Regions from separate parts of the Streptomyces yamdrokensis genome, predicted to be linked through region 1. Evidence: riboswitches for the same ligand, from Rfam matches in the RefSeq annotation. Region 1 holds a riboswitch; each other region holds the start of a gene.

Region 1 (9,884 bases):
TCCTGGGGAGCGCCCGACGCGACGGCAACTCCGCGCTGCTGGCCCGCCGGGCCGCCGAACAGCTGCCCGCGGGTACGGAGCAGCGCTGGGTCGACCTCACCGACCGTCCGCTGCCCGAATTCGAGGACCTCCGCCACGACAGCGACCACGTCCGCCCCACGGAGGGCGATGTCGCCCTGCTGCTCGACGCCACCGTCGCGGCGACGGACGTGGTGATCATCTCGCCGCTGTACTGGTACTCGGTGTCCGCGCAGACCAAGCGCTACCTGGACCACTGGTCGGGCTGGCTGCGCACCCCCGGCCTGGACTTCAAGGCGACGATGGCGGGGCGCACGCTCTGGGGCGTCACGGCGCTCTCGGACGACGAGCCGGTGGTCGCCGATCCGCTGATCGGTACGCTCCACCACTCCGCCGCCTACCTGGGCATGCGCTTCGGCGGGGTGCTGCTCGGCAACGGCAGCAAGCCGGGTGACGTACTGAAGGACGACGAGGCGCTGACCCGCGCCAAGACGTTCTTCGCACAGGACGCGCCCCTCGCCCGCTTCCCGTACGAGGCCGGCTGACCCGGCCGCGGCAGCGGTCTCACCAGCCGGGCTGCACCTCTCCCAGGACGTCGCCGCCGATGTGCGCGGCGAGCTTTTGGGCGCGGGAAAGGTCACCGTGCTTGGTCACGTGGACGAAGACGGTGTGCTCCTCGGTCCAGCCGCCGTACTGGGCCTCATCGCCGTGGAACACGACCTGGACCCCGTCGTGGTTCCAGTGCCCGTACGAGTCCGCCTCCGGGTCGTCCGGCCACCGGCCGTTCCATTCGACGGCCGCCGTGCCCTCGCCCAGAGCGGCCAGGAACCGCTCCTCGACCTCCCCGCCTTCGACGTCCTCACGGAAGGACAACGGCAGGTGCGTCCGGAGTTCGGCGTCGTCCAGCGTCGCCACGTCGAGGTCGAAGAGGAGGTAGTGACCCGTCGTCGGGTCCTTGCGGGTCTCCTCGTAGTCGAAGGGCACCCCGGGAACGAGCTCGGCCATGCGCCGCACCTCCCGGGGCGTCCGCATCTCGGCGAAGAGCCGGATCCGGTCGTCGATGTGTTCCAGCAGTGCGCACAGCCGCTTGGCCTGCCGGTACGCCTCAGCCGCGTCGCTGGTCCAAAGGACGGGATACGCTTTCGAGTTGCCCACGGGCCGAACCGTCGCACGCCGGATCCCGACCGCGCCACCGCGTTTTCCCACGCGGTGACGCCCTTCGTCGTGAACCTCGCCCGGGCCGCCGAGCCGGACACCAGCGCGTACAAGGACTGGAGACCGAGGTTCTTCACCGGGTCGTCCCAGTGGACGGGCTCGCGCGCTGCCGGGGAGGAGGCCGTACGGGAAGGGCCCTTCGACGAGGGTCCCGACCCGCGGGAGCACGGCGCGCGTGGAGTGCGACATGGGCCGTCCGAGGACGTGCGCCGTGCCCGAGGTGGGCTCGGTCGGGCCCATCAGCGTGCGGATGGTGGTGGTCTTGCCGGAACCGTTGGGACCGAGGAACCGGAGCCGTTGGGACCGAGGAAGCCGAAGACGCCGCCCGCCGGGACGGTCGGATCGAGGCCGTCGACGGCGAACTGTCCACCGCGGTGGCGCCCGGTGAGGGTACGGGTGACGATGACGCCGTCACCCGTACCCCGTACCCCGTGTGACGGATGCCTCGCCCGTCGGCTCCCCCGTTCCCCGTCGTGCCGCTGCCCGGGTTACTTCGCCTCGTCGGCCGCCTTCACCAGGGCGTCCTTGGTGACGGCGCCCACGTAGACCTTGCCGTCCTCGGTGAACAGGGCGTTGACCAGGCGGGTGCTGAACACGGTGCCCGTGCCGAACTCGCCCTTCACCTGGTCGCCGAGCGAGCCGAGGAAACCGTCGAGGTCCCCGCCTGCGGAGCCGGTCGGCAGACCGCCCCCGGCGCCGGTGTCGAAGGCGGCGACGGAGTTCCAGCCCTCGCCGAGCACCTTCAGTCCGTCGAGGCCCTTGGCCAGGTCCTCCTCGGGCTTCGCGCCCTCCGGCTTCCCGTGCTCCCTTGCCTTCTCGTCACCGCCCTTCTCACCGCCGTGCAGCTCGCCCTCCTCGGTCACCTTGGCGCCCTTGGGCGGGGTGAAGTCGAAGGTCGACGCGGCCGGCCGGTCGAAGCCGACCTTGGTGAAGCCGACGTCCACGACGGCGGCACCGCCGCTCGCCGGGGTCAGCGTGAACTTCAGCGGCGTACCGGTCCTGTGGTCCACCGCAATGCTGATGGCGCCGACCGTGGAGCCGGACTGCCTGGGCTTGACGACCAGCTTGTACGCGTCCCGGCCGGCCACCTGCGCGGTGCCGTCGACGGTGACGGACGTGGTGTCGTCGACCGACTTCAGCACTTCCTCGGCGAAGTCCTTCGGCGTTGCCGGGGGCCGGTGCTCCCGGCCCTCGCCCCCGGCGGACTCGTCGGTGGTGCCGTGGAAGACCTCGTTGGACTCGCTGTCGTAGCCCCAGACGTCCTCGCCGTTGTGGATCAGGCTGTACTCGGACGCGTCCCCGAGCAGCGACACCTTCTGCCGGTCGGGGCCGTCGGCCGCGATGCGCAGGGTGTGCGTGCCGGACGCCAGCTCGGTGAGCTTGGCCGTCGGGTCGGCGGAGGAACCGCCGTCCCCGCCCTGCCCCATGGCGCCGGAGGTCAGGCCGCTCTCCAGGCCGCCGAGGTCCGGCAGCCCGAGGTCGGTGGTGATCTTCACGGTGCCGGACAGCTGCTCGACGTCCGACTGGGCGATCTTCTCGATGAGCTGTGCGGCGGTGATCTTCGGCAGGTCCGGGTCGCCGGAGTCGGCGATCGCGGGGACGAGCCCGATGGTCGCGGCCGCCACTCCCATCACCGTGACCGGGACGACGTACCGCGCGGCCCTGCGCCGGCCCGCGCCCCGCTCGTCGGCCTCGCCGGCCTGCCGAGCGGTCGTCGTGTCGTCGGATTCGTACGGTGCCATGTGTGCCCTACCTCCGTGGTCGGCGGCGGCCTGCGTCTCGTGTCGCTCGCACCAGTCACACCCTGAGCCGCCATTCTCACCCGAATCGGTGAGAAGTGGTGATGTCCGTCGTGTTCCATCTGACCAAACCCGGTGGGCGGATGCGTCAGACCCCGGACTCAACTCCGTGTACTGCTGCGGTATGACACCGGGCGTCGTTTCGGCCCCCGACCAGTAGGGGTCGGGGGCCGGGGTGGCGGACGGGACGGCGGCGGGTCAGCCGGCCCGGTGCACCACCGCGTCGCACAGCTCGACCAGGGCCGTCTTCGACTCGCACTCCGGCAGCGGGGCCAGCGCCGAGCGCGCCTCCTCCGCGTAGCGCACGGTGTCCTGGCGGGCCTGCTCCAGCGCGGGGTGGGCACGCAGCAGCCGCAGCGCCTCGGCGTGCCGGGCGTCGTCGCCGAGGTCGGAGTCGAGCAGCTCGCACAGGGCGACGTCCTCGGCCCGCCCCAGCCGGGCCGCCCGCTCGCGCAGCCGCAGCACGGGCAGCGTCGGGATGCCCTCGCGCAGGTCGGTGCCCGGGGTCTTGCCGGACTCGTGGGAGTCGGAGGCGATGTCCAGTACGTCGTCGGCGAGCTGGAAGGCGACCCCGAGCCGTTCGCCGTACTGGGTCAGCACGTCCACGACCGTGTCGTCCGCGCCGGACATCATGGCGCCGAACCGGCAGGCGACGGCGACCAGCGAGCCGGTCTTGCCACCGAGGACGTCCAGGTAGTGGTCGACCGGGTCGCGGCCCTCCTGCGGTCCCGCGGTCTCCAGGATCTGACCGGTGACCAGCCGCTCGAACGCCTCGGCCTGTACCCGTACGGCCTCCGGGCCGAGGTCGGCCAGGATGTGCGACGCGCGAGCGAAGAGGAAGTCACCGGTGAGGACCGCGACGGAGTTGCCCCAGCGGGTGTTGGCGCTGGGCACCCCGCGCCGTACGGTGGCGTCGTCCATCACGTCGTCGTGGTACAGCGTGGCCAGGTGGGTCAGCTCCACGACCACGGCGGACGGTACGACACCGGGCGCGTAGGGGTCGCCGAACTGGGCGGCGAGCGTCACGAGCAGCGGCCGGAACCGCTTGCCACCGGCCCGCACCAGGTGCTGGGCGGCCTCGGTGATGAAGGGGACCTCACTCTTCGTGGCCTCGAGCAGCCCTTCCTCGACAGCCCTCATTCCGGCCTGGACATCGGCCTCCAGAGCCTGGTCCCGCACGCTCAGCCCGAACGGCCCGACGACGGTCACGAGGGGTCTCCTGTCTGCTGGTGTCCACTGGCGCTTAGACGTCTTGCACAGTTTGTCGATAGGTCGCTGACATCACTCGAGTCAGCGTATCCGGTCATGTTTCGATCACCGTCAGCACCCACATTCCCCGGCCTCACCCGCACACGCGCGGACCGAGGCTCACGGCGCCCTCCGGTATCGGATCACCATCGGATCGTTTCTGACCAGTTGGTAACAAAGGATATTCGCCACCTTTCGGATGCAGCGACCCACTCTCGAGGCGCAACCCCGCACCCGGCCCGGCATGCGACCCGACACCCGGCACGACACGCGGCCCGGCGTACGGCCCGACGTACGGTCCCGCACGCGGGTCGCCCCGCCCACCCCGGAGTCCGATTTGCCGTAATTGCCAAGCGGATTCCCCTTGGTGGCAAATGCGTCCACGCGGTGCGGCCAGTGAAGTGAGTCACGCGCGTCCCGGCACGTCCGCCCCTCGCGCCGACCGGCGCTTCCCCTTGCCACGAACGCGAGTTGACCCTTGGCGCCCGCAAAGGATCAAGTACCCCAAAACCCCCGCAACAAGATCAAGCGGTGCGATCCGTGATGGTCGCACTTGTTTCCGACAAGTGCACTCGCATACGTTCCCGGCTTGTCGGGCGGACGCCGAATCCTGCCGCCGCCCGCGCCACCCATCGACGAACTCACTCACGCACGGCAGGAGCGGGGGACCCAGGCAAGCCGCCGGACCGGTTCGCAGCCGGAACGGCTCGGGGTGAAGCCATGCCCGCACGGGCACGGCCGGGCACTCTCCCGCCCGAACCCGACAGCTCACCTCGCAGGCGTAGGAGAGGAACACAGACATGACCGCATCCGGTCCGCCCCGCCGCTTCGGCCGCTCCCGCCTCGTCCGCTCCTTCGCCGTCGCCGGTGTCGCGGCGGTCGCCCTCCCGCTGTTCGGTGCCACCACCGCCTCAGCCGCGCCCGCCGCTGCCGCGACGTCCACCCCTGCCACCGCCGGCACCGTGACCGCGTACCCGGACAACCTCGACGGCTGGATCCGCGAGTCCCTGTCCGTCATGGCGCAGCACGGCATCCCCGGCAGCTACGACTCCATCCACCGCAACATCCTGCGCGAGTCGTCCGGCAACCCGCAGGCCATCAACCTGTGGGACTCCAACGCCATGGCCGGCACCCCGTCGAAGGGCCTGCTCCAGGTCATCGACCCGACCTTCCAGGCGTACCACGTGCCCGGCACGGCCTTCGACCCGTTCGACCCGGTCGCGAACATCACGGCGGCCTGCAACTACGCGGCGGACCGCTACGGCTCCATCGACAACGTCTTCGGCGCCTACTGAGACACCTGAGACATCCGATACGTCCGGGCCCATCGGAACGCCGGAACACCGGAACGCGGCGGCACCGGCCACACCGGCGGACACCGAGGCCTACCGGGACACGCTCCCGGACCTGGGGCGGGGCAGCACGTGTTGGGGCACGCGCGGCTCCGCTCCGCCGAACAACCGCTCGAGGACGACGGCCACGCCGTCGTCCTCGTTCGACGTGGTGACCTCGTCGGCCACCGCCTTGAGCTCGGGGTGCGCGTTGGCCATGGCGACTCCGTGGGCCGCCCAGTCGAACATCGGGATGTCGTTGGGCATGTCACCGAAGGCGACGGCCCGCTCCGGATCCAGCCCCAGGTGCTCGGCGGCCAGCGCGAGACCCGTCGCCTTGGTGACACCGCACGGCTGGAGTTCCACGGTGCCCGGACCCGACATCGTGACCGTGGCCAGCGAGCCGACCGCCGCACGGGCCGTCGCCGCCAGCTCGTCGTCGGTCAGGTCGGGATGGCGCAGCAGCACCTTGCTGATCGGCCGGGCCCACAGATCGTCCCGCCGTTCGACCCGCACGGCGGGCAGCGTCGGGTGCGGCATCAGATAGCCCGACTCGATCAGGGTGAGCCCGTCCACCCCGTTCTGGTCGACCGCGGCGTACAGCTCCCCGACCTCGGCCTCGATCTTGCCGAGCGCGGTCTCCGCCAGTTCCCGGTCCAGGGTGACCGACCACAGCAGCCGGTCCGTGCCGGCGTCGTACACCTGCGCGCCCTGTGCGCACACCGCGAGCCCCGTGGACCCCAGGTCGTCCAGGAGCGGCCGCACTCCGGGCGCCGGGCGCCCCGTCACCACGAGGTGCCGGACACCGGCCCGCGCCACCATCGCCAGCGCGGCGAGGGAGCGGTCGGAGAGGGTGTCGTCGCCGCGCAGCAGCGTCCCGTCCAGGTCGGTGGCGATGAGCGAGCAATCGGTGGGTGCGGCCATGATCAGAGAATACGGACACCGCGCGCCCCCGACTCACCACGCCCCGGGCACCCGCCCCGCGCACCGATCGCGGCCTCTGCACCACTTGGCGGCAACATGCTCCGCTACCTACCGTTCTCGTGGTCCTGGGCGGTACCTTCCAAGTGTCCAGGGGGGACTTGATCGGGGGGTCAGGTGAGCAGCGGACGCACACGTGTGCTGAGGCTCGACGAGCTCGGCGAGGGGGAGCGGGAGCGATGGCGTGAGCTGCGCGCCGCCTCAAAGGCACCGCGCAGCCCTTTCATGGAACCGGAGTTCGCCGCCGCCGTGTCCGGGGTGCGGCCGCAGGCCCGGGTCGCGGTGCTGTACGAGGGGGCGTCCGCCGAGCCGGCCGGCTTCCTGCCGTACGAGCGGGGCGCGTGGGGGCAGGGCCGGGCGATCGGGCTCGGGGTCTCGGACTGCCAGGGCGCCGTCCTGCGGCCGGGTCTCGCGCTGGAGACCGGTGAACTGCTGCGTGCCTGCTCGGTGTCGAGCTTCGTCTTCGACAACCTGGAGGCGGACCAGGCCCTCTTCGTCCCGCAGGCGGCCCGGGAGCACGCCACCTTCGTCATCGACGTGGAGAAGGGCTACGAGACCTACGAGTCCGTCCTGCGCACCCAGTCGCCGAAGTTCCTGAAGACCACCCTGGCCAAGGAGCGCAGGCTCGGCCGCCAGGCCGGATCCGTGCGGTTCGTGTTCGACGAACGCGACCCGGCCGCGCTGCGCGCCCTCATCGTGTGGAAGTCGGCGCAGTACCGCAGGACCGGGCGCCGCGACCGGTTCGCGCAGGAGTGGATCGCCCGGCTCGTGGGCCGTCTGGCCGAAACCCGGGCTCCGGAGTGCGCGGGCACGCTGTCCGTCCTGTACGCCGGGGGCCGCCCCGTCGCCGCCCACTTCGGCCTGCGCTCGGCCTCGGTGCTGGCCTGCTGGTTCCCGGCCTACGACCCGGAGTTCGCGAAGTTCTCGCCGGGGCTCGTGCTGCATCTGCGGATGGCCGGGGCGGCGGCCGGCGAGGGCATCGGCCTGCTCGACATGGGGCGCGGCCCGGCCGAGTACAAGGACTCGCTGAAGACGGGCGAACGTGCCGTCTACGAAGGCGAGGCGACGCGTCCGGGCCTGGGCGCCGCGCTTCATCTGCTGCGTCGCGAACCCGCGCGCCGTGCGCACGGCTTCGTCGTCGCCCGCCCGCGTCTCGCCTCGCTGGCGTCGCGCACCTTGAAGGGGGTGGCGCGGCTGCGCCGGCCCTGAGTCCGTCGGTTCGTCGGTCCACCAGACCGTCGGTCCGTCAGGGGGTTCCGGTCGTGAGAACGAGAACCGCTCGGGACGGTCACGGCCGCTTGTGACAACCGTTCGTGAGGAGGGGAGGACTCATGTCCCGCACGGCACGTACGCAGAGGGAGATACGGCGGTTCCTGGACATCGGCGCGGTTCAGGTCGCCGAACTGGACCTGATCGGCGAGGAGGGGAAAGCCGTCCTGAGACCCGGTCCGGGCAGCCCGCCGGTGACGCACGGCGAGGTGTTCCTGCTGGTCAGGAGGGACGGGCTGCCGGTGGGCACGCTGCTGGGAAGGGTCCCGGAGGGGGCCGATCCGACGACGGTCCTGGCGGCGCTCGCACGGCAGGCGCACGGGCGGGAGCAGGAGCAGGGACAGGAGCAGGAGCAGGGAAACGACACGGTGGGGGTGGCCGTGGAGGCGGCCGGGCCGCCACCGACACCGTTCGCCTCGGTCGCCGTGGCCACCCGGGAGCGGGCCGGACAGCTCGCCCGCGCCCTCGACTCGCTCCTCGCGCAGGACCATCCGCGCTTCGAGATCGTCGTCGTCGACAACGCGCCCGTGACGGACGAGACGCGTGACCTGGTGCAGCGGAAGTACGGGGAGCGCGTGCGGTACGTGCGCGAGCCGGTCCCCGGACTCGCCACCGCGCACAACACCGGGCTCGCCCACGCCCTGGGCGAGGTGATCGCGTTCACCGACGACGACGTCGTCGCCGACGCCCGCTGGCTCACCGAGCTGACCGCCCCCTTCGCCGCCGACCCGGAACTCGGCTGTGCCACCGGCCTGATCCTGCCCGCCCGGCTGCGCACCCCGGCCCAGGTCCTGCTGGAGAGCCACGGCGGCTTCGCGAAGGGGTTCACGCCGATGACGTACGACCCGCGGGACCCGCCCCGCGACGAACCGCTGTTCCCCTTCACCGCGGGCCGGTTCGGCTCAGGGGCGAACATGGCGTTCCGTGCGGAAGCGCTGCGCGCGGTCGGTGGTTTCGACCCGGCCACCGGCGCCGGGACGCCCGCCCGGGGCGGCGACGACCTGTACGGGTTCGTCCGGGTCCTCGCCCAGGGGCACAGGCTGCGCTACACGCCCCGGGCGCTGGTGTGGCACCACCACCGGGAGACGTGGGCCGATCTGGAGACCCAGGCGTTCGGCTACGGCGCCGGCCTCACCGCCTATCTCACGGCGATCCTGGTCAACCGGCCCGCGCTGCTGCCGGCGTTCCTCGCCCGGCTGCCCCGCGGCCTGTCCCACGCCCGCGGTCTCACCGCCGTACGGGACACCGGCAACGCCGGTGCCGGACCGGCTGCTCCGGGCGATCACGGCACCCGTACGCATCCCTGGCCACGCCGCCTCTCACGGCTGCAGCGCATGGGGATGCTGTACGGTCCGGTCGGCTATCTGCGGGCCCGGCGGGCGACGGGCGGCACGACGGGGAAGGCCTCCGGCGGCCGGGCGGCCGGGGGTGCGCGATGACCGCGTCGTCCTCGCGGGAACCGGAGCCTGTGGCCATACCGGTGTTCCTCTATCACGCCGTGATGGACGAGCCGCCCGACTGGATCGCCGAGTTCACCGTCACGCCGAGGGAGTTCGCGGCGCATCTCGACGCGCTCGAGGACAGCGGCCGCACCCCCGTCACCATCAGCACCCTCGCGGGCCATCTCACCGGGCGGGCGCCCCTGCCGCCCCGGCCGGTGCTCCTCACCTTCGACGACGGCTTCGCGGACCTGCCCGGCCCCACCGCCGGCCTCCTGGCCCGGCGCTCCCTGCCGGCCACCGCGTACCTCACCACCGGCGCCATCACCCCGGGCGGCCGCAGCCTGCTGCCGCCGGCGCCGATGATGACCCTGGACCGGGTGACGGAGCTGGAGGCTTTTGGAATGGAGATCGGCAGCCACACGGTCAGCCACGCCCAGCTGGACACGCTGACCGGGAAGCAGCTGCGCGCCGAACTGGCCGACTCCAAGGCCGTACTGGAGGACGCCCTCGGCCATCCGGTCCCCCACCTCGCCTATCCGCACGGCTACAGCAGTCCCCGGGTGAGGGCCATGGCGTCCCGC
Region 2 (9,884 bases), 1.3 Mb from region 1:
CTGGGCTGGCTGGACGTGAAGACGTCCGGTGACGTGGAGGTGCCCGTCATCGAGGCCGCGATCGACGAGGAGCTCGCCCGGTTCGCCGAGCAGGGGCCCACGGCCGAGGAGATGGAGCGCGCCCAGGCCCAGCTGGAGCGTGAGTGGCTCGACCGGCTCAGCACCGTCGCCGGCCGGGCCGACGAACTGTGCCGGTACGCCGTCCTGTTCGGCGACCCGCAGCTCGCCCTCACCGCCGTCGGACGCATCCTCGACGTGACCGCCGAGGACGTGCGGGAGGTCGCCGGGGCCCGCCTGCGTCCCGACAACCGCGCGGTGCTCGTCTACGAGCCCGTCACCCCCGAGGCCGGGGAGCCCGAAGAAGCCGCAGCCGCCGGAGCCGAAGAAGCCGCGGCCGCCGGCACCGACGAGAACGAGGAGACGGCGAAGTGACCGAGCTCGCCACGATGGACTTCCACCCCCAGCCGCAGGCGGGCGAGGCCCGGCCCTGGGCCTTCCCGGCCCCCGAGCGCACCACCCTCGGCAACGGTCTGACGGTGCTGCGCTGCCACCGCCCCGGCCAGCAGGTCGTCGCTGTCGAGGTGCTCCTCGACGCGCCCCTGGAGGCCGAGCCCGCCGGTCTCGACGGTGTCGCCACCATCACCGCGCGGGCGTTCTCCGAGGGCACCGACAAGCACTCCGCCGAGGAGTTCGCCGCCGAACTGGAGCGCTGCGGCGCGACCCTGGACGCCTACGCCGACCACCCCGGTGTCCGCCTGAGCCTCGAGGTACCGGCCTCCCGGCTCGCCAAGGGACTCGGACTGCTCGCCGACGCCCTCAGGGCGCCCGCGTTCGCCGACAGCGAGATCGAGCGCCTCGTCCGCAACCGCCTCGACGAGATCCCGCACGAGCTGGCCAACCCGTCCCGCCGCGCCGCCAAGGAACTCTCCAAGGAGCTGTTCCCGGCGGCGTCGCGCATGTCCCGCCCGCGCCAGGGCACCGAGGAGACGGTCGCCGGCATCGACTCGGCGGCCGTACGCGCCTTCTACGACACGCACGTCCGCCCCGCGACCGCCACCGCGGTGGTCGTCGGCGACCTCACCGGCACCGACCTGGACGAGCTGCTCGGCGAGACCCTCGGAGCCTGGACCGGATCGGCCGCCCAGCCGCGGCCCGTCGCGCCGGTCGCCGCCGACGACACGGGCCGCGTCGTGATCGTGGACCGCCCCGGCGCCGTACAGACGCAGCTGCTCATCGGCCGCGTGGGCGCGGACCGGCACGACCGCGTGTGGCCCGCGCAGGTGCTCGGGACCTACTGCCTCGGCGGCACCCTCACCTCCCGCCTGGACCGCGTCCTGCGCGAGGAGAAGGGCTACACCTACGGTGTGCGGTCGTTCGGCCAGGTCCTCAGGTCCGCCCCGGACGGCACCGGCGCGTCGCTGCTCGCCATCAGCGGTTCCGTCGACACCCCGAACACCGGGCCCGCCCTGCGGGACCTGTGGACGGTGCTGCGCACCCTCGCCGCGGAAGGCCTCACCGACGCCGAACGCGACGTCGCCGTGCAGAACCTGGTGGGCGTGGCACCGCTCAAGTACGAGACCGCCGCGGCCGTCGCCGGCACTCTCGCCGACCAGGTGGAGCAGCACCTGCCCGACGACTACCAGGCCGAGCTGTACCGGCGGCTCGCCGCCACCGGCACCGTGGAGGCGACCGCGGCGGTGGTGAACGCCTTCCCGGTGGACCGCCTCGTGACGGTCCTGGTCGGCGACGCGGCGCAGATCAAGGAGCCCGTCGAGGCGCTCGGCATCGGCGAAGTCACGGTGGTTTCCGCCGAGTAGACGACCCGTCGGCGCACCGCCGGCGGCCGTCCGGCCGCACGCCGGACGCACACGCGCGCGGCCCTGGTGACGAGAACGTCACCAGGGCCCCTTTATGTCCGAATTGGTGCGGGAGGTGCCTGTCTGCCCTGTGGGATGCGCTACAAAATCCTGGATTCGTTTGGGAACGGGAAGACGTCCCGTTTAGCGTCAGGCGGTCTGTTCGTCGGGCAGTGCGCCGCACCCGCGGCACCGGACAGTCATCGCCGAGTCCCCGTACGGCGCGAGCCAGGGGAGCCGGGGACCCGTCAGAAGTCCCTGGGGTGAATCGGACGCCCGCGCGTGTCGCGAGGGGGTCCGTAGGAGACCTTCCTGCTCCGAACCCGTCAGCTAACCCGGTAGGCGAGAAGGAAGGAAAGGACCACCCTGTACATGGCGTTCACCCGCGCCACCGGGAAGCACCGTCGTCCCAGCCGCGTGCATCGCGGCACCGCCAAGGCGGCGGGCGTCGCGGCTCTCACCACCACCGGTGTCATCGGCTCCCTCTCCGCTCCGGCGCTCGCCGCCGAACCCGCCGCGGCGCAGACCGGCCTGACCCCCGTGGTCACCATGGGCGACGAGGTCGCCGCCAGGGTCGACGCCCAGGCCTCCGCCCAGCACGAGGCCGCACGCGAGGCGGCCCAGGCCGCCGCACGCGAAGCCGCCGAGGAGGCCGCCCGGGAGAAGGCGGCCGAGGAGGCCGTCAAGGCCCGCGAGGCCGAGGAACGCGCCGCGCGTGAGGCCGAGCGCAAGCGCCTCAACACCTTCGTGTCCCCGATCGCGGGCTCCTACGTCTCGACCGGCTACCTGTCCGGCGGCGCCGTCTGGTCCTCCGGCACCCACACCGGTGTCGACTTCCACGCTGCGAGCGGCACCCCCGTGCTCTCGGTCGGCATGGGCACCGTCGTCGAGGCGGGCTGGGGCGGCGCCTACGGCAACCAGGTCGTGATCAAGATGCACGACGGCACGTACACCCAGTACGGCCACCTGTCGTCCGTCGGCGTCTCGGTGGGCCAGCAGGTCACCCCGGGCCAGCAGATCGGTGTCTCCGGCGCCACCGGCAACGTCACCGGCGCGCATCTGCACTTCGAGGCCCGCACCACCATCGAGTACGGCTCCGACATCGACCCCGTCGCGTACCTCCGCGCGCACGGCGCGAACGTCTGACCGGGGGTACGCCTCCCTGACCGGCGTGCGCACCTGGGACGTCCGCGTGATCCCCTGACGTCCCAGGTGCCCGCTTTTTGCGGTACGGCCCCGGCTCGGCTCTCCGAGTCGGGGCTTTCGGCGTTTCCGGCTGTCCGTTGTCCAAAAAACAGACATGATTCCCGGCCCACCGTCGGAAATTCCCGCGCGTTGCAATAGAGTCACGGAACAGGTGTCACCCGTTGACGTTATGCGGGGATTAATTCGGAGGTCGGTCATGCGTATTCCGGCGCACTCGGTGTGCACGGCGATCCGGGACGACATCGTCTCGGGTGTCTACGAGCGTGGCGGCCGGCTGACCGAGGAACTCCTCGCCCGCCGCTACGGTGTCTCGCGCGTCCCCGTCCGGGAGGCTTTGCGCACCCTGGAGGCCGAGGGCTTCGTGGTCACCCGGCGGCACGCGGGCGCGTGCGTCGCGGAACCCACCGAGCAGGAGGCCGCCGACCTGCTGGAGATGCGGCTGCTGCTGGAGCCGCTCGGTGCCCTGCGCGCCGCGCAGCGCCGCACCGAGGCCCATCTGAAGGTGCTGCGGGGCCTGGTCCGGCTGGGCCAGGAGCGGGCCCGGCAGGGCAACGGCGACGACCTGCGCTCACTGGGCGGCTGGTTCCACGAGACGCTCGCCCAGGCGTCCGGCAGCCCGGCGCTGACGTCGACGCTGATCCAGCTCCGGCACAAGATCGGCTGGATGTACGAGGTACGTGGGCCGAGGGACCCGGTGGAGTGCTGGGCGGAGCACGGCGCGATCGTCGACGCCGTGGTGCGCGGCGACGGCGAGCGTGCGCGTGCGGTCACGACGCTGCACACCGAGCGCGCCGCCGCCGCCCACCGCCTGCGCTTCACCGCGAGGGCCGGCCGGACGGCCCGCCCCGAGCGTGTGAGGAACTCGCAACATCCCGTAAACACGCCGAGTCTCCGGCATTAACACGGAGACCGTATACAAGAGAAGGTAATTCGGTGGAAGTGAAATCCGCCTGCCGTTTTTCGTGAGCGCGGGATTGTGCGCGGGGGAGTGGCGCCCGGGAAAACCGGTGGGCAGGGAAAGCGGAGACGCCGGAGAACAGCGGAGCCGCGTCGCCCGCAATGGGTGACGCGGCTCCGTCCGCTGCCGGGTTTCTCACACGGTCTCGGGGAGTTCCTCGAGCCCTTCGGAGACCAGCTTCGCCAGCCGGTCGAGGGCGGCTTCGGCCCCCTCGGCGTCGGAGGCGAGGACGATCTCCTCGCCCCCCTGGGCGCCCAGGCCCAGAACGGCCAGCATGGAGGCCGCGTTGACGGGGTTGCCGCCGGCCTTGGCGATCGTCACCGGGACGCCTGTGGCCGTGGCGGATCGGACGAAGATGGAGGCGGGGCGGGCATGGAGGCCCTCGGCCCAGCCGACGTTGACGCGGCGCTCAGCCATGTGTTGCTGCCCTTCGAAGTTCAGGTTGTCTAGACCAGTTTCCCATATCGTGAAGCAAGCCGGGGAGGGGCACTCGCTCCCGCTCCCCGGCGGCACCGGACCGCGGCCTCGGCCCGGTGCGCGCCCCCACAGACTGCCTCGCGCCGTTGTCGTACGCGAGCCGTACTCTGGGGCCCATGCAGACCTCGTCGGACCGGCACGAGTATCCCGCCCACTGGGAGGCCGACGTGGTGCTGCGCGACGGCGGCACCGCGCGGGTCCGCCCCATCACCGTCGACGACGCCGAACGCCTGGTCAGCTTCTACGAGCAGGTGTCGGACGAGTCGAAGTACTACCGCTTCTTCGCGCCCTACCCCCGCCTGTCCGCCAAGGACGTGCACCGCTTCACGCACCACGACTTCGTGGACCGGGTGGGGCTCGCAGCCACCGTGGGCGGCGAGTTCATCGCCACCGTACGCTACGACCGGATCGGCCCCGACGGGGCGCCCGCTTCCTCCCGCCCGTCGCCCACCACCACCCTTGCCGAAGGGCGCCCCGCACCCGCCCCCGCTGTCTCCGACGAGGCCGAGGTCGCCTTCCTCGTGCAGGACGCCCACCAGGGCCGGGGCATCGCCTCCGCCCTGCTCGAGCACATCGCCGCCGTCGCGCGGGAGCGCGGCATCCGCCGGTTCGCCGCCGAGGTGCTGCCGGCCAACAGCAAGATGATCAAGGTGTTCACGGACGCCGGGTACACCCAGAAGCGCAGCTTCGAGGACGGCGTCGTCCGCCTGGAGTTCGGCCTCGAACCCACGGACCGCTCCCTGGCCGTGCAGCAGGCGCGCGAGCAGCGCGCCGAGGCCCGCTCGGTGCAGCGGCTGCTTGCCCCGGGCTCGGTCGCCGTCGTGGGCGCCGGCCGCACGCCCGGCGGCGTGGGCCGAGGCCTCCTCGGCAACATCCGGGACGCCGGCTACACCGGCCGCCTGTACGCCGTGAACAAGGCCCTGCCGCCGGAGCAGGAGGAACTCGACGGAGCCGCCGGGGTGCCCGCCCACCGCTCGGTGCGGGAGATCGACGGCCCGGTCGACCTCGCCGTCGTCGCGGTGCCCGCCGAACACGTCCCCGAGGTCGTCGCCGAATGCGGCGAACACGGGGTGCAGGGGCTCGTCGTCGTGAGCGCCGGGTACGCCGACGCGGGCCCCGACGGCCGCGAGCGCCAGCGCGCCCTCGTCCGCCAGGCCCGTTCGTACGGCATGCGGATCATCGGACCGAACGCGTTCGGCGTCATCAACACCTCCCCGGACGTACGCCTGAACGCCTCGCTCGCACCGCAGATGCCGCGCCCCGGCCGCATCGGCCTGTTCGCCCAGTCCGGAGCCATCGGCATCGCCCTGCTGTCGCGGCTGCACCGGCGCGGCGGGGGCGTCACCGGTGTCACGGGCGTGTCCACCTTCGTGTCCTCCGGCAACCGGGCCGACGTCTCCGGCAACGACGTCCTGCAGTACTGGTACGACGACCCCGACACCGATGTCGTCCTGATGTACCTGGAATCCATCGGCAACCCCCGCAAGTTCACCCGCCTCGCCCGCCGGACCGCCGCCGCGAAGCCGCTGGTCGTGGTCCAGGGTGCCCGCCACGGCTCCGGACCCCGGGGGCACGCCGTGCGCGCGACGCGACTGCCCCACGCGACCGTCTCCGCGCTGCTGCGGCAGGCCGGGGTCATCCGGGTGGACACCATCACGGAACTGGTCGACGCGGGCCTCCTGCTCGCCCGCCAGCCACTGCCCTCCGGCCCCCGCGTGGCGATCCTGGGCAACTCCGAGTCCCTGGGCCTGCTCACCTACGACGCCTGCTTGGCCGAAGGGCTGCGCCCGCACCCCCCGCTGGACCTCACCACCGGGGCGTCGGCGGCGGACTTCCACGCCGCGCTGTCCCGGGCGCTCGCCGACGACACCTGCGACGCGGTCGTCGTGACCGCGCTCCCCGCACTGGGGGAGCCGCCGACCGACGACGCGGCACTCGCCGGGGCGCTGCGCTCGGCCGCCGCCGCGACCCCGTCCAAGCCGGTCCTGGTGGTCCACGTGGAACTCGGCGGCCTGGCCGAGGCCCTCTCGGCGGCGGCCGGCACGGCCCCGCGGCCCGCCCCGGCCACCGAGGACCGCCCCCGGGCGCAGGACCCCGGCTCCGCACCATCCGCCGATCAGCGCCCGGCCACCCCCGGGGCACCGTCCGCCGCCGGACCGGCCGCCCCCGCGACGCCGGCTGCCGCACCCGGGCCGGCCGCTCCACAGAGCCCGGCCGGCCCGCCTGCCCCCGGGAGCCCCGGCCCGGCCACCCCGTCGACGCCCGTGCCCGCGCCCGGGAGCCTCCCCGAGGACGCCCACCTCATTCCCGCCTACCCCGCCGCCGAACGCGCGGTCCGGGCCCTGGCCCACTCCGTCGCCTACGCCCAGTGGCGCCGGGACGCCGCCGACCCCGGCAAGGTCCCCGCGTACGAGGACATCGACGAGCGGGGCGCCGCCGCCCTCATCGACGCGCAGCTCACGCGCGGGGAGAGCCTCACCCTCGGCTCCGAGGAGACCTGCGCCCTGCTCGGCGCCTACGGCATCCACGTCCACCGCGCCCTCCCCGCCCCCACCGCCGACGCCGCCGTCGAGGCCGCCCGCGCCCTCGGCCGGCCCGTCGCCCTCAAGGTGACCGCCCCGCACCTCAGGCACCGCGCCGACCTGGGCGGCGTACGGCTGGACATCGCGGACGAGGAGCAACTGCGCCGGGCCTACGCCGAGCTGACGCAGCAGCTCGGCACGCCCGAGGAACTGCGCCTCGTCGTGCAGCGGATGGCACCGCGCGGTGTCGACACCATCGTCCGCGCGGTGATCGACCCCGCCGCCGGAGCCGCGCTCTCCTTCGGGCTCGCCGGCCCCCCGTCGCAGCTGCTCGGGGACATGGCGCACCGGCTGATCCCGGTGACCGACCGGGAGGCGGCCTCCCTGGTCAGGTCGATCCGCACCGCACCCCTCCTGTTCGGCTGGCGCGGCTCGACCCCGGTCGACACCCCCGCCCTCGAGGAACTGCTGCTGAGGGTGTCGCGGCTGGTCGACGACCACCCCGAGGTCGTCGCGGTCGGCCTCGAGCCGGTCGTCGTCGCCACCCGCGGGGTGAGCGTCCTCGGTGCCTCCGTACGCCTGGCCCCGCCCCCCGCCCGCGACGACCTCGGCCCCCGGACCCTCCCGGCGTACTGAGGGCGGCGTGAGCCCTCCGACCGTCCCAACTCGGCAGGTCGCCGCGGGTTTGACGGCGCGTCGGGCGGGTTACCCGTGCTTCCGGCCGGCAGCGGCACCTGCCGCGGGCACAGGACGGAGAGAACGGCATGCATCTCGGGGCCATCGACGCCGGCAGGACCGGCTCCCCCCTCGCCCGGCACATCGCCCGCAGCGGTCCTGAGGTGCCGAAGTCTCCGCCCGTCCCTTTGCCGGCGAGGTGCGGCGCGGCGGTGCCCCGCCGGACGGTTCACCCCTGCTACACAGAGCACTGAATGCCCAATTATTGACGAACCGGGGCATAGCCCCCGGGGATCGGGTGGAGGCCGACCGCGTGTCAGCGGTCGCGTCACCGCGAAGGAGTTGGTGCTGACGTGCTGGTCCTGCTGGCCGCCCATGCGGTGGCCGCAGCGTCGATGCCGTGGTGGGAGAGGCGGCTCGGCCGTGCGATGTGGATCGTGGCCGCCCTGGTGCCGCTGGCGGCCGTGGTCTGGGCGGGCACGCGGGCGGGCCGCGTGCTGGACGGCGGCGCGTACCGGGAGTCCCTGTCCTGGGCCCCGTCGCTCGGCCTGACGATCGACCTGCGCCTGGACGCCCTGTCGCTCCTGATGCTGTGGGTGGTGGCCGGTGTCGGAGCCATGGTGCTCCTGTACTGCCGGTACTACGTCGAGCGCGACGCCGGCCGGCTGGCCGCCCTGCTGCTGGCCTTCGCCGGGGCGATGACCGGACTGGTGCTGGCGGACAACCTCTTCGTGCTGTACGTCTTCTGGGAGCTGACCACGGTCGCCTCCTTCCTGCTGATCGCGGGGCGCGGGGAGGGCGCGGAGCAGCGGCGCGCCGCCCGCCAGGCCCTGCTGGTGACCGCGGCCGGCGGCCTGGCGATGCTGCTCGGTTTCATCGTGCTGGGCCAGGCGGCCGGCACGTACCGCGTCTCCGCGATCCTCGCCGACCCCCCGCGGGGCGGCGCGGTCCCCGCCGCCGTGGTGCTCGTCCTGGTCGGCGCGTTCGCCAAGTCCGCGCAGATGCCGCTGCACGGCTGGCTTCCCGCGGCGATGGCCGCCCCCACACCGGTCAGTGCCTTTCTGCACGCGGCGGCGATGGTCAAGGCCGGGGTCTACCTGGTGGCCCGGCTGGCGCCCGCCCTGGCCGACGTGGCCCCGTGGCGGCCGATGGTGCTCGGCGTGGGACTCGCCACGATGGTGGTGGCCGCGTGGCGGGCACTGCGCGAGACCGACCTGAAACTGCTCCTCGCCTACGGGACCGTCAGTGAACTCGGCCTGCTGACCGCCCTGCTGGGCGCGGGAACGCGGACGGCGGCGCTGGCCGGGGTGGTGATGCTGCTGGCGCACGCGGCGTTCAAGTCGGCGCTGTTCCTGTCCGTCGGGGTCGTCGACCACAGCACGGGCACACGCGACATCCGGGAACTGTCGGGACTGGGACGCCGGCTGCCCGTGCTGTTCTGGGTCACGGCACTGGCCACCGCGTCGATGGCGGGTCTGCCGCCCCTCGTCGGTTTCCTGGGCAAGGAAGCCGCCCTGGAAGCCTTCCTGCACGGCACCGAACTGGCCTACCACTACCAGCTGACGGTGGTGCTCGTGTGCGGCTCCGCGTTGACCGTGGCGTTCGCGGCACGGTTCCTGCACGGCGCCTTCGGCGGGCGGCGGCCGTCGGAGAGGGCGGCGCGCCCCGTACGGAGCCCAGAACCCGGATTCGTCGCACCGGTGGCCGTCCTGTCCGGGGCGGGCCTGGTGCTGGGTGTGGCGTACACCGGCACGGGGGCCCTCGCCACCGCCTACGCCGACGCCTATCCGCCGGGAGCCGACGGTCCGTACGAACTGTCCCTGTGGCACGGGTTCACGCCCGTGCTCGGTCTGTCCGCGCTGTCGCTCGTCACCGGTCTGCTGATCCACGCGGTGCAACGCCGCGGCGCCGCGGCGGGCCGCCTGCCGCGCCTGCCCGACGTGCAGCGCGCGTACGACCGTGCGACCGAGGGTGTGGACCGGCTGTCCGTGACGCTGACCCGGCACACCCAGGTCGGCTCGCTGCCCGTCTACCTGACCGTACTGCTCGCGACGGTCGTCGCCGTGCCCGGCACGGCACTCGTGGCCGCGGGCCCCTCACTGGGATCACCGCCACTGTGGCGGTATCCGCTCGAACCCGTCCTGGCCGTGGTGATACTGACGGCCGCCGCGGCGGTGGTGGCCGCCCGGC
Region 3 (9,884 bases), 1.4 Mb from region 1:
TGGCGGGCGGCCCTTTCGAGGAGCCGAAGACGGCCTGACCGATGGCCTGTCGCTCTCGGCGGGCGGACCAGGGGCACCGGACGGGCCGTCGGATCAGGCGGACCGCGGGCCGCCCGACCGGGCGCGGGCCCGGCGGAGCCCGCGGGTCGGGCGGCCCGCGGTCGGAGAGCCTGTCGTCAGGAGGCCTGTCGTCAGGAGGCCTTGGCCTTCTCGCTCTCGGCCTTCTCGGCCGGGACCTGCTTGGCGGCCGCGGGCAGCGGCGCCGGCTTCGCGGCCTCGTAGAACTCCTCGCGCGGGGACTGGATCGCACCCAGCGAGACGACCTCGCGCTTGAGGAACACGGCGAGCGTCCAGTCGGCGAAGACCCGGATCTTGCGGTTCCAGGTCGGCATCGCGAGGCCGTGGTAGCCACGGTGCATGTACCAGGCGAGACGGCCCTTGAGCTTGATCCTCATCTTGCCCATGACGATCATCGCGACGCCCTTGTGCAGGCCGAGGCCCGCCACCGCGCCCTTGTTGGCGTGGCTGTAGTCCTTCTGCGGGAAGCCCCGCATGCCGGAGACCACGTTGTCGCCGAGGACCTTGGCCTGGCGCAGCGCGTGCTGGGCGTTCGGCGGGCACCAGGCGTTCTCGTTGCCGGCCTTGCGGCCCACGAGGTCCGGCACCTGGGCGTTGTCGCCCGCGGCCCAGATGTAGTCGGTGCCGGTGACCTGGAGGGTCGGCCGGGTGTCGACGTGGCCGCGCGGGCCCAGCGGCAGGCCGAAGCGGGCCAGCGCCGGGTTCGGCTTGACGCCCGCCGTCCACACGATCGTGTGGGAGTCGACCTCGAGGCCGTTCTTCAGCACGACGTGGCCGTCGACGCAGGAGTCCATGGAGGTGGAGAGGTAGACCTCGACACCGCGGCTCTCGAGGTGCTCCTTGCCGTACGCGCCGAGCTTGGGACCCACCTCGGGGAGGATCTTGTCGGCGGCGTCGACGAGGATGAAGCGCATGTCCTCGCGGGAGACGTTCCTGTAGTACTTGGCCGCGTCCCGGGCCATGTCCTCGACCTCGCCGACGGTCTCCGCGCCCGCGAAGCCACCGCCGACGAAGACGAAGGTGAGCGCCTTGCGGCGGATCTCCTCGTCCGTGGTGGAGTCGGCCTTGTCGAGCTGCTCGAGGACGTGGTTGCGCAGGCCGATGGCCTCCTCGATGCCCTTCATGCCGATGCCCTGCTCGGCGAGGCCGGGGATCGGGAAGGTGCGGGAGACCGCGCCGAGCGCGATGACCAGGTAGTCGAAGGGCAGCTCGTAGGCCTCGCCGACGAGCGGCGCGACCGTGGCGACCTTGCGGTCCTGGTCGATGGTGGTGACCCGGCCGGTGAGAACCTCCGCCTTGGGGAGCACGCGTCGCAGGGGGACGACGACGTGCCGCGGGGAGATGTTGCCGGCGGCGGCTTCGGGGAGGAAGGGCTGGTAGGTCATGTACGACCGCGGGTCGACGACGGTGACGGTCGCCTCGCCGTAACGCATCTTCTTCTGGATGCGCCGAGCTGCGTACAGGCCTACGTACCCACCGCCTACTACGAGGATCCTGGGACGCTCCGTGGTGCTCATGCCATCGAGTATCCACCCGCCCCGGGGGGTGGGCTCGTGCGCCCCTTCACAAGCTCGGACAGTGGTCGTGTTACACTTCCCGGCTTTTGTGATCAAGCCCATGCCGGGATCCGGGAACCAGGACCATACGCGCCCCGTTGTCAATGCCGCGTGAGCTGCCTCTCTTCGCCCCCGAGGCCGCCGTGAGGCCCCGTACGGAGGGTCGGCGGCAGCCTCCCGCGAGACTCTCGCCCGCGCCTACTGAACACGTTCAAAGCAGCCCAGGGGGCTCGAAAGGGTCAACCGGACTCAGTTCTTCGGCCCACCGGGCCCATTTCCTTGTGAAGAACTTCACGAACTTTCCCGCCGACACCCCGTGGAAGGGCCCGACAGGCCCTTCCGATCACCGCTCAAAGTGTGTCCGCGCTGCTCAGCAGAGCGCTACGCGCCAGTGGCGAGGGACCAGGCGATCCCGTCCAGGATGTCGTGTTCGCTGACGACGACCTCCTTCGCGCCGATGCGTTCCATGAGGGAGAGCAGGACGAGGGCACCCGCTCCGATGACGTCGACCCGGCCCGGGTGCATGGAGGGGATCGCCGCGCGTTCCGCGTGGGTGGCGTGGAGCAGGCTGCCGGTGATCTCGCGGACGCGTTCCAGGGTGACCCGGGAGTGGTGGATCGCCGTCGAGTCGTACGCGGGGAGGTCCTGGGCGATCGCCGACACGGTCGTGACCGAACCGGCCAGGCCGACCAGGGTGCGGGCCTCGCGCAGCGGAACCGTCCGCTCGGCCTGGTCGAGGGCCGCCTCGATGTCGGCCCGCATCGCGGCGATCCGTTCCTCGGACGGCGGGTCCTGCACCGCCCCGTCCCGCAGCAGGTGCCGCTCGGTCATCCGTACGCAGCCCACGTCGACGGACCGGGCGGCCCGTACGCGGTCGTCGCCCACGACGAACTCGGTGGAGCCACCACCGATGTCCACGACCAGGAACGGGCGGCGCAGGTCCGCACGGCCCGTCAGTTCCTTGGTGGCACCGGTGAAGGAGAATTCGGCCTCCTGGTCGCCGGTGACGACCTCGGGCTCCACGCCGAGGATGTCCAGCACCCCGCGCACGAACTCGTCGCGGTTCTCGGCGTCGCGGGAGGCGGAGGTGGCGACGAAGCGGACACGCTGCGCGCCGTGCTCCTTGATGGCCCGGGCGTACGCGCGGCAGGCGGCGAACGTCCGCTCCAGCGCCTCGGGGGCGAGCCGGCCGGTGCGGTCGACGCCCTGGCCGAGCCGAACGATCGTCATGCGCCGGTCCAGGTCGACAAGTTCGCCCGTGAGCGGGTCGGCGTCGGCCACCAGGAGCCGGATCGAGTTGGTACCGCAGTCGATGGCGGCGACACGGGTCATCGGTCGTCCCCCTCGATCGGCTCGGCCGCGAAGCAGCCGCCGTCCGGGCTCTCCCCCCGGCGTCCCCCGTCGGCGGGCGGCTCGGCGACCGTCACGCACGGGCCCTTGCCCCACCACTGCGGCAGCATCGCGAGCGCCTCGTCGCCCAGCGGGTTGACGCCTGGGCCGGCGGCCAGCGAGTGGGCGACCAGGACGTGCAGGCACTTCACCCGGTCCGGCATCCCGCCGGCGCTCGGGAAGTTCTTCAGTTCCTCGATCTCGTCGCGGCGCCGGACGTAGTCCTCGTGCGCCGCGCGGTACGCGGCCGCCAGCACCGGGTCCGTCGCCAGCCGCTCCGTCATCTCCTTCATCACGCCGTTCGCCTCCAGTGTCCCGATCGCCGAGGCGGCCCGGGGGCAGGTGAGGTAGTACAGCGTCGGGAAGGGGGTGCCGTCGGGCAGCCTCGGCGCGGTCTCGACGACGTCCGGCTGCCCGCAGGGGCAGCGGTGCGCGATGGCGCGCAGCCCGCGCGGGGGCCGCCCGAGCTGCTGCTTGAACGCCTCGACGTCCGCGTCGGTCGGGTCGGTGCGCAAAGTCGTGGGCAGATCGAACAACGCCAGCGCGGAGCGCTGCCCTTGAGGGGTGGTGGCCGGGCGGCGGGCGGGAGTGTCCATATGCGTCTTTCTGCGGTGCCGGTGCTCTCTGCGGTGCTCGTGAGTAGTAAGGCTACGGTCCCGGTACCGGTCTCATCGCCCGGCCGCGTCGGGCTTCCCGGCCGCGTCGGACTTGTCGACGCCGTCCCAGACGTTCGCGTACCAGGGGCGGTCGGCCGATCCCCGGTCGGCGCGCGGCTGCTCGGCCGTGCCCGGGTCGATCACGATGTAGCCGGTCTCGCCGGGCATGACGTAGTGCAGCCGGGCTCGGACCTGCTGCTCGGCGTAGGCGTCGTCCTGCCAGCGCGCCTTCAGGTCGCGCAGCTGTTCGACCCGCTCCCTGGCCGCGTCCTGTTCCCGCTGGAGGTCGGCGATGTCGGCACGCTGGGACACGTACTGCCGCATGGGGTAGGCGAGGGCCACGATCATCGAGCAGACGACCAGGGCGAGCAGCGCGGCCCGGCCGGTCAGCCGGGAGCGGCGGGCCTGGCGCTTGGTCTGCGAGCGGTAGACCCGGGCGGCGGTCTGCTCGCCGATCAGCCGGATCCTGGTCGCGGTGGAGAACCGGTCCCGGTCCTTCACGGCCATCTCCCCGCCTCCCGTTCCCCTGTCATACGCGCGTACGTCCCCGGACACGGTACGGGACCGCGTCCGGGGACGTACGGACGACCGGCCAGGACACGACGACCTCGGTCGTCACCCGGCACGGGTCGTCGGGCCGGCAGACCGGCGGATCAGCCCTTGAACCGCGGGAAGGCGCTGCGGCCGGCGTACACCGCGGCGTCGTCGAGGATCTCCTCGATGCGCAGCAGCTGGTTGTACTTGGCGACGCGCTCGGAGCGGGCCGGGGCACCGGTCTTGATCTGGCCGCAGTTGGTGGCGACGGCCAGGTCGGCGATGGTGACGTCCTCGGTCTCGCCGGAACGGTGCGACATCATGCACTTGAAGCCGTTGCGCTGGGCCAGCTCGACGGCGTCCAGGGTCTCGGTCAGCGAACCGATCTGGTTCACCTTGACCAGCAGGGCGTTGGCCGCGCCCTCCTCGATGCCGCGGGCCAGCCGCTCCGGGTTGGTGACGAACAGGTCGTCGCCGACGATCTGGACCTTGTCGCCGAGCTTGTCGGTGAGGGCCTTCCAGCCCTCCCAGTCGTCCTCGAACAGCGGGTCCTCGATGGAGACCAGCGGGTACGCGGCGACCAGCTCGGCGTAGTACTCCGTCATCTCGGCGGCGGAGCGCTCCTTGCCCTCGAAGACGTACGTGCCGTCCTTGTAGAACTCGGAGGCGGCGACGTCGAGCGCGAGGGCGATCTGCTCGCCGGGGGTGTAACCGGCTTCCTTGATGGCCTCGAGGATGAGGTCGAGGGCCTCACGGTTGGAGCCGAGGTTCGGGGCGAAGCCGCCCTCGTCGCCGAGGCCGGTGGACAGGCCGCGGCCCTTCAGCACCTTCTTCAGCGTGTGGTAGACCTCGGTGCCCCAGCGCAGGGCCTCGGAGAAGGACTCCGCGCCGATCGGGGCGATCATGAACTCCTGGATGTCCACGTTGGAGTCCGCGTGCGAACCGCCGTTGAGGATGTTCATCATCGGCACCGGCAGCAGGTGCGCGTTGGGGCCGCCGAGGTAGCGGAAGAGGGGCAGGTCGCTGGCCTCGGAGGCGGCGTGGGCGACGGCCAGGGAGACGCCGAGGATGGCGTTGGCGCCGAGGGAGCCCTTGTTGTCGGTGGCGTCCAGGTCGAACATCGCCTGGTCGATCAGGCGCTGCTCGGTGGCGTCGTAGCCGACGAGCTCCGGGCCGATCTGCTCGATGACGGCCAGGACTGCCTTCTCGACACCCTTGCCCTGGTAACGGTCGGGGTCTCCGTCACGGAGTTCGATGGCCTCGAAGGCGCCGGTGGAGGCGCCGGACGGGACGGCGGCACGACCCGTGCTGCCGTCGTCGAGGCCGACCTCGACCTCGACCGTGGGGTTGCCTCGGGAGTCCAGGATTTCCCGGGCTACGACGACGTCGATGGACGGCACGAGCATCTCCTTCATGGATGTGACGTGGTTCAGCGGGGCCACGGGGCCCTGCGGACCCGAGCCTATCCGGCCCGGGGCGATCGGCCATCCGGTCGGCCGCTTCGCGGACAGAACCGAGAGTAAATTGTTTCCGAACGGAACAAAAAGGTTTCCGGGAAATCCGGGGACGGGGGGCCGGGGCCGGCCACGGAAAAGCCCCGCCCCGGCGCGTACGGGGGAGACGCGCCGGGGCGGGGCGGACCTTCGCGGGGACGGGGGCCCGGACCCGCGGCCGGCGTCCTACTTCAGGTGCAGCTGCTGGCCCGGGTAGATGAGGTCGGCGTCCTCGACGATGTCGTCGTTCAGCTTGAACAGCTTGCCCCAGCCGCCCTTGACCTCGTGCTCCGAGGCGATCGAGCTGAGGGTGTCGCCCTTGACGACCTTGTACTCGCCGTCGCCCTTCTCGACCTTCTCACCGGTCGGGGTGGTGACGGTCTTCCCGGCGGCCGGACGCTCGTCGGAGCGGGAGGCCTTCTGCTCGGCGGAACGCTCGGGAGCGGCCTCGGTGCTCTGCTCCTGGGGCTCCTGCTCCGGGGACTGCTGCTGGGAGCTCTGCGAGGAGCCGCCGTCCTGGCTGCCGGAGCCCTGGTTGCCCGAGCCCTCGGCGGAACCGCCACCGGTGTAGGCGGCGTTGGACAGGCCCTTGCCGCAGACCGGCCAGGCACCCTTGCCCTGGCCCGCGAGGACCTTCTCGGCGATCTCGATCTGCTGGGCCTTGCTGGCCTGGTCGGCGGTGGCGGCGTACTGCGTGCCGCCGTAGCCGGCCCAGGTGGAGGCGGAGAACTGCAGGCCGCCGTAGTAGCCGTTGCCGGTGTTGATCGACCAGTTGCCGCCGGACTCGCACTGGGCGACGGTGTCCCACTCGGCGGGAGTGGCGGCCGAGGCGCTGCCGGCCGCCATCAGCGGGGCGGCGACGGCGGCACCGGTGATGCCGGCGACGGCGATGGCACGGGTGGCCTTGGACGGACGACGGTGCTTGCCCTTGCTGGAAAACAGCATGGATGGATCCCCTCACCGACGCCTACGAGGTGAGCTGTCGGGTTCGGGCCGGTTGAGTTGCCCGGCCGCGTTCCCTTGCGGGACGCGGCTTCACCCCGAGCCGCATCCGGCGTACTTCACCGGATCCGGCGCCTACCTTGGGTCCCCCGCTCCTGCCTACGGCGCATGACGCGACGACTGTTCCCGTGCTGCCACTGGCAGGATTCGGCGTGGCGGCAGCCGGGGCCCGCGATGGCGAGCGATCACGACCGTAGGCACGCCCCCGGCGGATTATCAAAGACGATCAGGGCTTCTGAGACCTATCTCTCATCACCTTTAAAACGGACATTCGTTGCGAAACGTGACTCTCAACTTCCGCCGCCGACGCGCTTTTTCGCACGCCGGCCCGCCTGTCGCCCAATCGACGCACCGTCATCACCCGGCCGGCGCACGGCCGACGCCCGAGCGGCCGGCCGCCGCTGCGGGAATGTCGGCATTTACCCGATTCGAAACCAGATGCGAGTTCCTAGCCGAAAAGGGTGAGATTCGGGGCGTTCGCGCCCGCGGCTTCGTCGTCCCCGCCGTACTGGGCGAGCCATCCGCCGCCGAGCGCAAGGGAGTCGGAGGCGACCGAGGAGCCGCCCGCGGAGGCCGCGCCGGAGTCGCTCGACGGGGAGGAGCCGTCGAGGCCGCGCGTGAAGCCGAGACCGCCGCGCGAGGCGTGCCGGCCGGAGGATCCGGCGTCACGGTCCGCACGCGCCTCTTCCTCGGCGCTGGCGCCGCGGTGACGGCCGCCGCCGGAGTCCTCGCCGTCGGCCGATTCCGAAGCGTCGGCCTTCTGCCCCGACTTGTCCGAGTCGTCACCCTTGGCGGAGGAAGACGCGGAGGGGGAGGGAAAGGCGTCCGCCCCTCCTTCCTTCTTCCGGCCGTCCGCGGCGTCTTCGTCGCCCTCGTCGCCCTCGGCGTCCTTCGCGTCCTTCGCGTCCGACGAGGAGCCGGCGGACTGGGACGGCGACGGAGTGGCGGACCTTTCGGAGCCGGTCCCGCCCGACGAGTCGCCCTCCGCGCCGGTGTCGACGTCGAGCACGGACGAGTCCTGCTCCAGGCCCCCCAGCAGCCCGCAGGCTCTCCACACACCGACGCCCTGGTCGGCGAGGATCTTCTCGGCCACGGCTATCTGCTGGCCGCGGCTGGCCTGGTCGGCGCTGGCCGCGTAGTCGAGGCCGCCGTAGGCCTCCCAGTCCTCCTGGGTCAACTGCAGGCCGCCGTAGTAGCCGTTGCCGGAGTTCTGGCTCCAGGAGCCGCCCGACTCGCACTCGGCCACCCGGTCCCAGGTCGAGCCGTCGGCGGCACTGGCGGCGCCGGCCCCGAGGAGGGGGATCGCGATGGCCGAGCCGGTCACTCCGGCCGCGACGAGAAGAGCCGGAGCCTGGCGGGGCCGACGGTGACGACCGTTCCCGGAGAGCATGCGGAGACCTTTCGCAGGACAACAGTTGCTCGCACGGCGTTTCAAACCATGACGTTTGAAAAGCGGGACGCCGCGCTTGATGGGTGAACGTATAGGCAGTCGAACGTCTGTCACAAGTTCATGCCGCGCAGATCACACGAAGATCACGGAGTTGAGTGGGTGTCACCTTCACAGCCGTCCTGCCAACGGTCGACGGACCGTGTTCGAGGCGGCCCTGACGGTCACTTGCGTCGTGGCCGACGGATACGCCGAGGGCTTTTCCGGGGCACTTTCGAAGACCATCCGGGCATTTCGGAATGTGTCCCGGGCGCGTCGGCCCCGTTCCCAACATCACATCGGGGGCGGGGTGAATTTCACCGGCAGTGTGCGCAGTCCGCGCATGATGAGGCCGCCGCGCCAGCGCAGTCCGGCCGGATCCGCCGCGAGTTCGAGGTCCGGCAGCCGGGTCAGCAGCGTGGCGAGCGCGGTCTGGCCCTCCAGGCGGGCCAGTGGGGCGCCGAGGCAGTAGTGGATGCCGTGGCCGTACCCCAGATGCTGGTTGTCGCGCCGTGCGAGGTCGAGTGCGTCGGGGTCGGCGAACCGCTCCGGATCGCGGTCCGCGGCGGCCAGGACGACGAGGACCGGGTCGCCCGCGGAGATGTGCTGCCCGCCGAGGGTGAGCGCCTCGGTGGCGAACCGCCAGGTGGCCAGCTCCACGGGCCCGTCGTAGCGCAGGAGTTCCTCCACTCCGGTCTCCAGCAGCCCGCGCTCCCCGGCGGCGAGGGACTTCTGCAGGCGCTCGCGCTGCCCCGGGTGGGTGAGGAGGGCGTAGGTGCCGTTGCCGATGAGGTTGACGGTGGTCTCGAAGCCGGCGAACAGCAGGATGAACGCCATGGCGGCTGCCTCGTTCTCAGTGAGGTGCTCGCCGTGGTCGGAGGCGCGGATCAGGCCGGAGATGAGGTCCTCGCCGGGGGCGGGTTCGGCGGGCAGGGCCTCGCGCTTGCGGTGGATCAGGTCGGCCAGGTAGCCGCGCATCTTCTTCACCGACCGGGCGACACCGCCCCTGGGACCGCCCGCGTGCCGGATCATCATGCCCGCCCAGTCGCGGAAGTCGTCCTGGTCCTCCTCCGGAACGCCGAGCAGGTCGCAGATGGCGTAGATGGGGAGCGGGAAGGCGAAGTCGTGGATGAGGTCGGCTGAGCCGTCTTCCGCGAACCGGTCGATGAGCCCGTCGGTGAGCTCCTGCACCCGGGGCGCGAACTCGGCGACCCGGCGCGGTGTGAACGCCTTGCTGACCAGCCTGCGCAGCCGGGTGTGGTCCGGCGGGTCGATGTTGAGCAGATGCGTCATCAACTCGGCCTTGCGCTCACCGGGGATGCCGGTCCTGCCCTTGGCGTGGGCGGGCTCGTCGTGGTGCTCCGGGTTCTTCGAGAGGCGGGGGTCGGCGAGCGTCTGCTTGGCGTCGGCGTACCGGGTGACCAGCCAGGCCTCCACCCCGCTGGGCAGCCGCGTCCGGTGCACGGGCGCGTGCTCCCTCAGCCAGGCGTACGCGGGGTAGGGGTCGCTCGCGAACTCCCAGGTGAAGAGTTCGGGGGCGCCGTTCTCGGGCCGGGACTGAGGCTGGTGCTGGTCGGTCACCGTCCGACCGTATCCGGCGGCACGCGGGCGGGTACGCACTGCTCCCCCGGTGCCCTGCGGCACCGGAGGACCGCGCCCTACTCCCCCACGCCCTCGGCGGCCCGTATCGCGTCCCGGTAGGCCCGGGCGGCCGCGCGCAGCGCCGCTTCCGGGTCGACGCCCTCCGCCT

The links. A riboswitch is a leader RNA that binds a small molecule or an ion and turns the genes downstream of it on or off. The one in region 1 is predicted to bind cyclic di-AMP.
Positions count from the first base shown of each region.
Region 2: linked by a shared signal. The riboswitch ahead of ACWZEH_RS25940 (M23 family metallopeptidase) and the one ahead of ACWZEH_RS20375 (transglycosylase SLT domain-containing protein) in region 1 are both predicted to bind cyclic di-AMP.
Region 3: linked by a shared signal. The riboswitch ahead of ACWZEH_RS13695 (transglycosylase family protein) and the one ahead of ACWZEH_RS20375 (transglycosylase SLT domain-containing protein) in region 1 are both predicted to bind cyclic di-AMP.

Region 1 covers NZ_CM132679.1:4,551,362-4,561,245, reverse strand. Annotated here, with positions in the region: gene ACWZEH_RS20405 (flavodoxin family protein) at 1-563, shown strand, start outside; gene ACWZEH_RS20400 (hypothetical protein) at 583-1,173, opposite strand; partial or broken gene ACWZEH_RS20395 (ABC transporter permease) at 1,224-1,337, opposite strand; partial or broken gene ACWZEH_RS20390 (ATP-binding cassette domain-containing protein) at 1,342-1,637, opposite strand; gene ACWZEH_RS20385 (LolA family protein) at 1,722-2,975, opposite strand; gene ACWZEH_RS20380 (polyprenyl synthetase family protein) at 3,231-4,241, opposite strand; cyclic di-AMP (ydaO/yuaA leader) riboswitch at 4,913-5,077, shown strand; gene ACWZEH_RS20375 (transglycosylase SLT domain-containing protein) at 5,081-5,575, shown strand; gene ACWZEH_RS20370 (HAD family hydrolase) at 5,666-6,535, opposite strand; gene ACWZEH_RS20365 (GNAT family N-acetyltransferase) at 6,710-7,801, shown strand; gene ACWZEH_RS20360 (glycosyltransferase family 2 protein) at 7,924-9,300, shown strand; gene ACWZEH_RS20355 (polysaccharide deacetylase family protein) at 9,363-9,884, shown strand, end outside.
Region 2 covers NZ_CM132679.1:5,837,550-5,847,433, forward strand. Annotated here, with positions in the region: gene ACWZEH_RS25930 (M16 family metallopeptidase) at 1-432, shown strand, start outside; gene ACWZEH_RS25935 (M16 family metallopeptidase) at 429-1,817, shown strand; cyclic di-AMP (ydaO/yuaA leader) riboswitch at 2,051-2,215, shown strand; gene ACWZEH_RS25940 (M23 family metallopeptidase) at 2,229-3,002, shown strand; gene ACWZEH_RS25945 (GntR family transcriptional regulator) at 3,259-3,963, shown strand; gene ACWZEH_RS25950 (HPr family phosphocarrier protein) at 4,156-4,437, opposite strand; gene ACWZEH_RS25955 (bifunctional acetate--CoA ligase family protein/GNAT family N-acetyltransferase) at 4,614-7,655, shown strand; gene ACWZEH_RS25960 (Na+/H+ antiporter subunit A) at 8,048-9,884, shown strand, end outside.
Region 3 covers NZ_CM132679.1:3,159,411-3,169,294, forward strand. Annotated here, with positions in the region: gene ACWZEH_RS13670 (NAD(P)/FAD-dependent oxidoreductase) at 192-1,595, opposite strand; gene ACWZEH_RS13675 (Ppx/GppA phosphatase family protein) at 2,016-2,966, opposite strand; gene ACWZEH_RS13680 (DUF501 domain-containing protein) at 2,963-3,619, opposite strand; gene ACWZEH_RS13685 (FtsB family cell division protein) at 3,692-4,186, opposite strand; gene eno (phosphopyruvate hydratase) at 4,333-5,613, opposite strand; gene ACWZEH_RS13695 (transglycosylase family protein) at 5,893-6,651, opposite strand; cyclic di-AMP (ydaO/yuaA leader) riboswitch at 6,656-6,825, opposite strand; gene ACWZEH_RS13700 (transglycosylase family protein) at 7,157-8,098, opposite strand; gene ACWZEH_RS13705 (cytochrome P450 family protein) at 8,429-9,715, opposite strand; gene ACWZEH_RS13710 (nucleoside triphosphate pyrophosphohydrolase) at 9,793-9,884, opposite strand, start outside.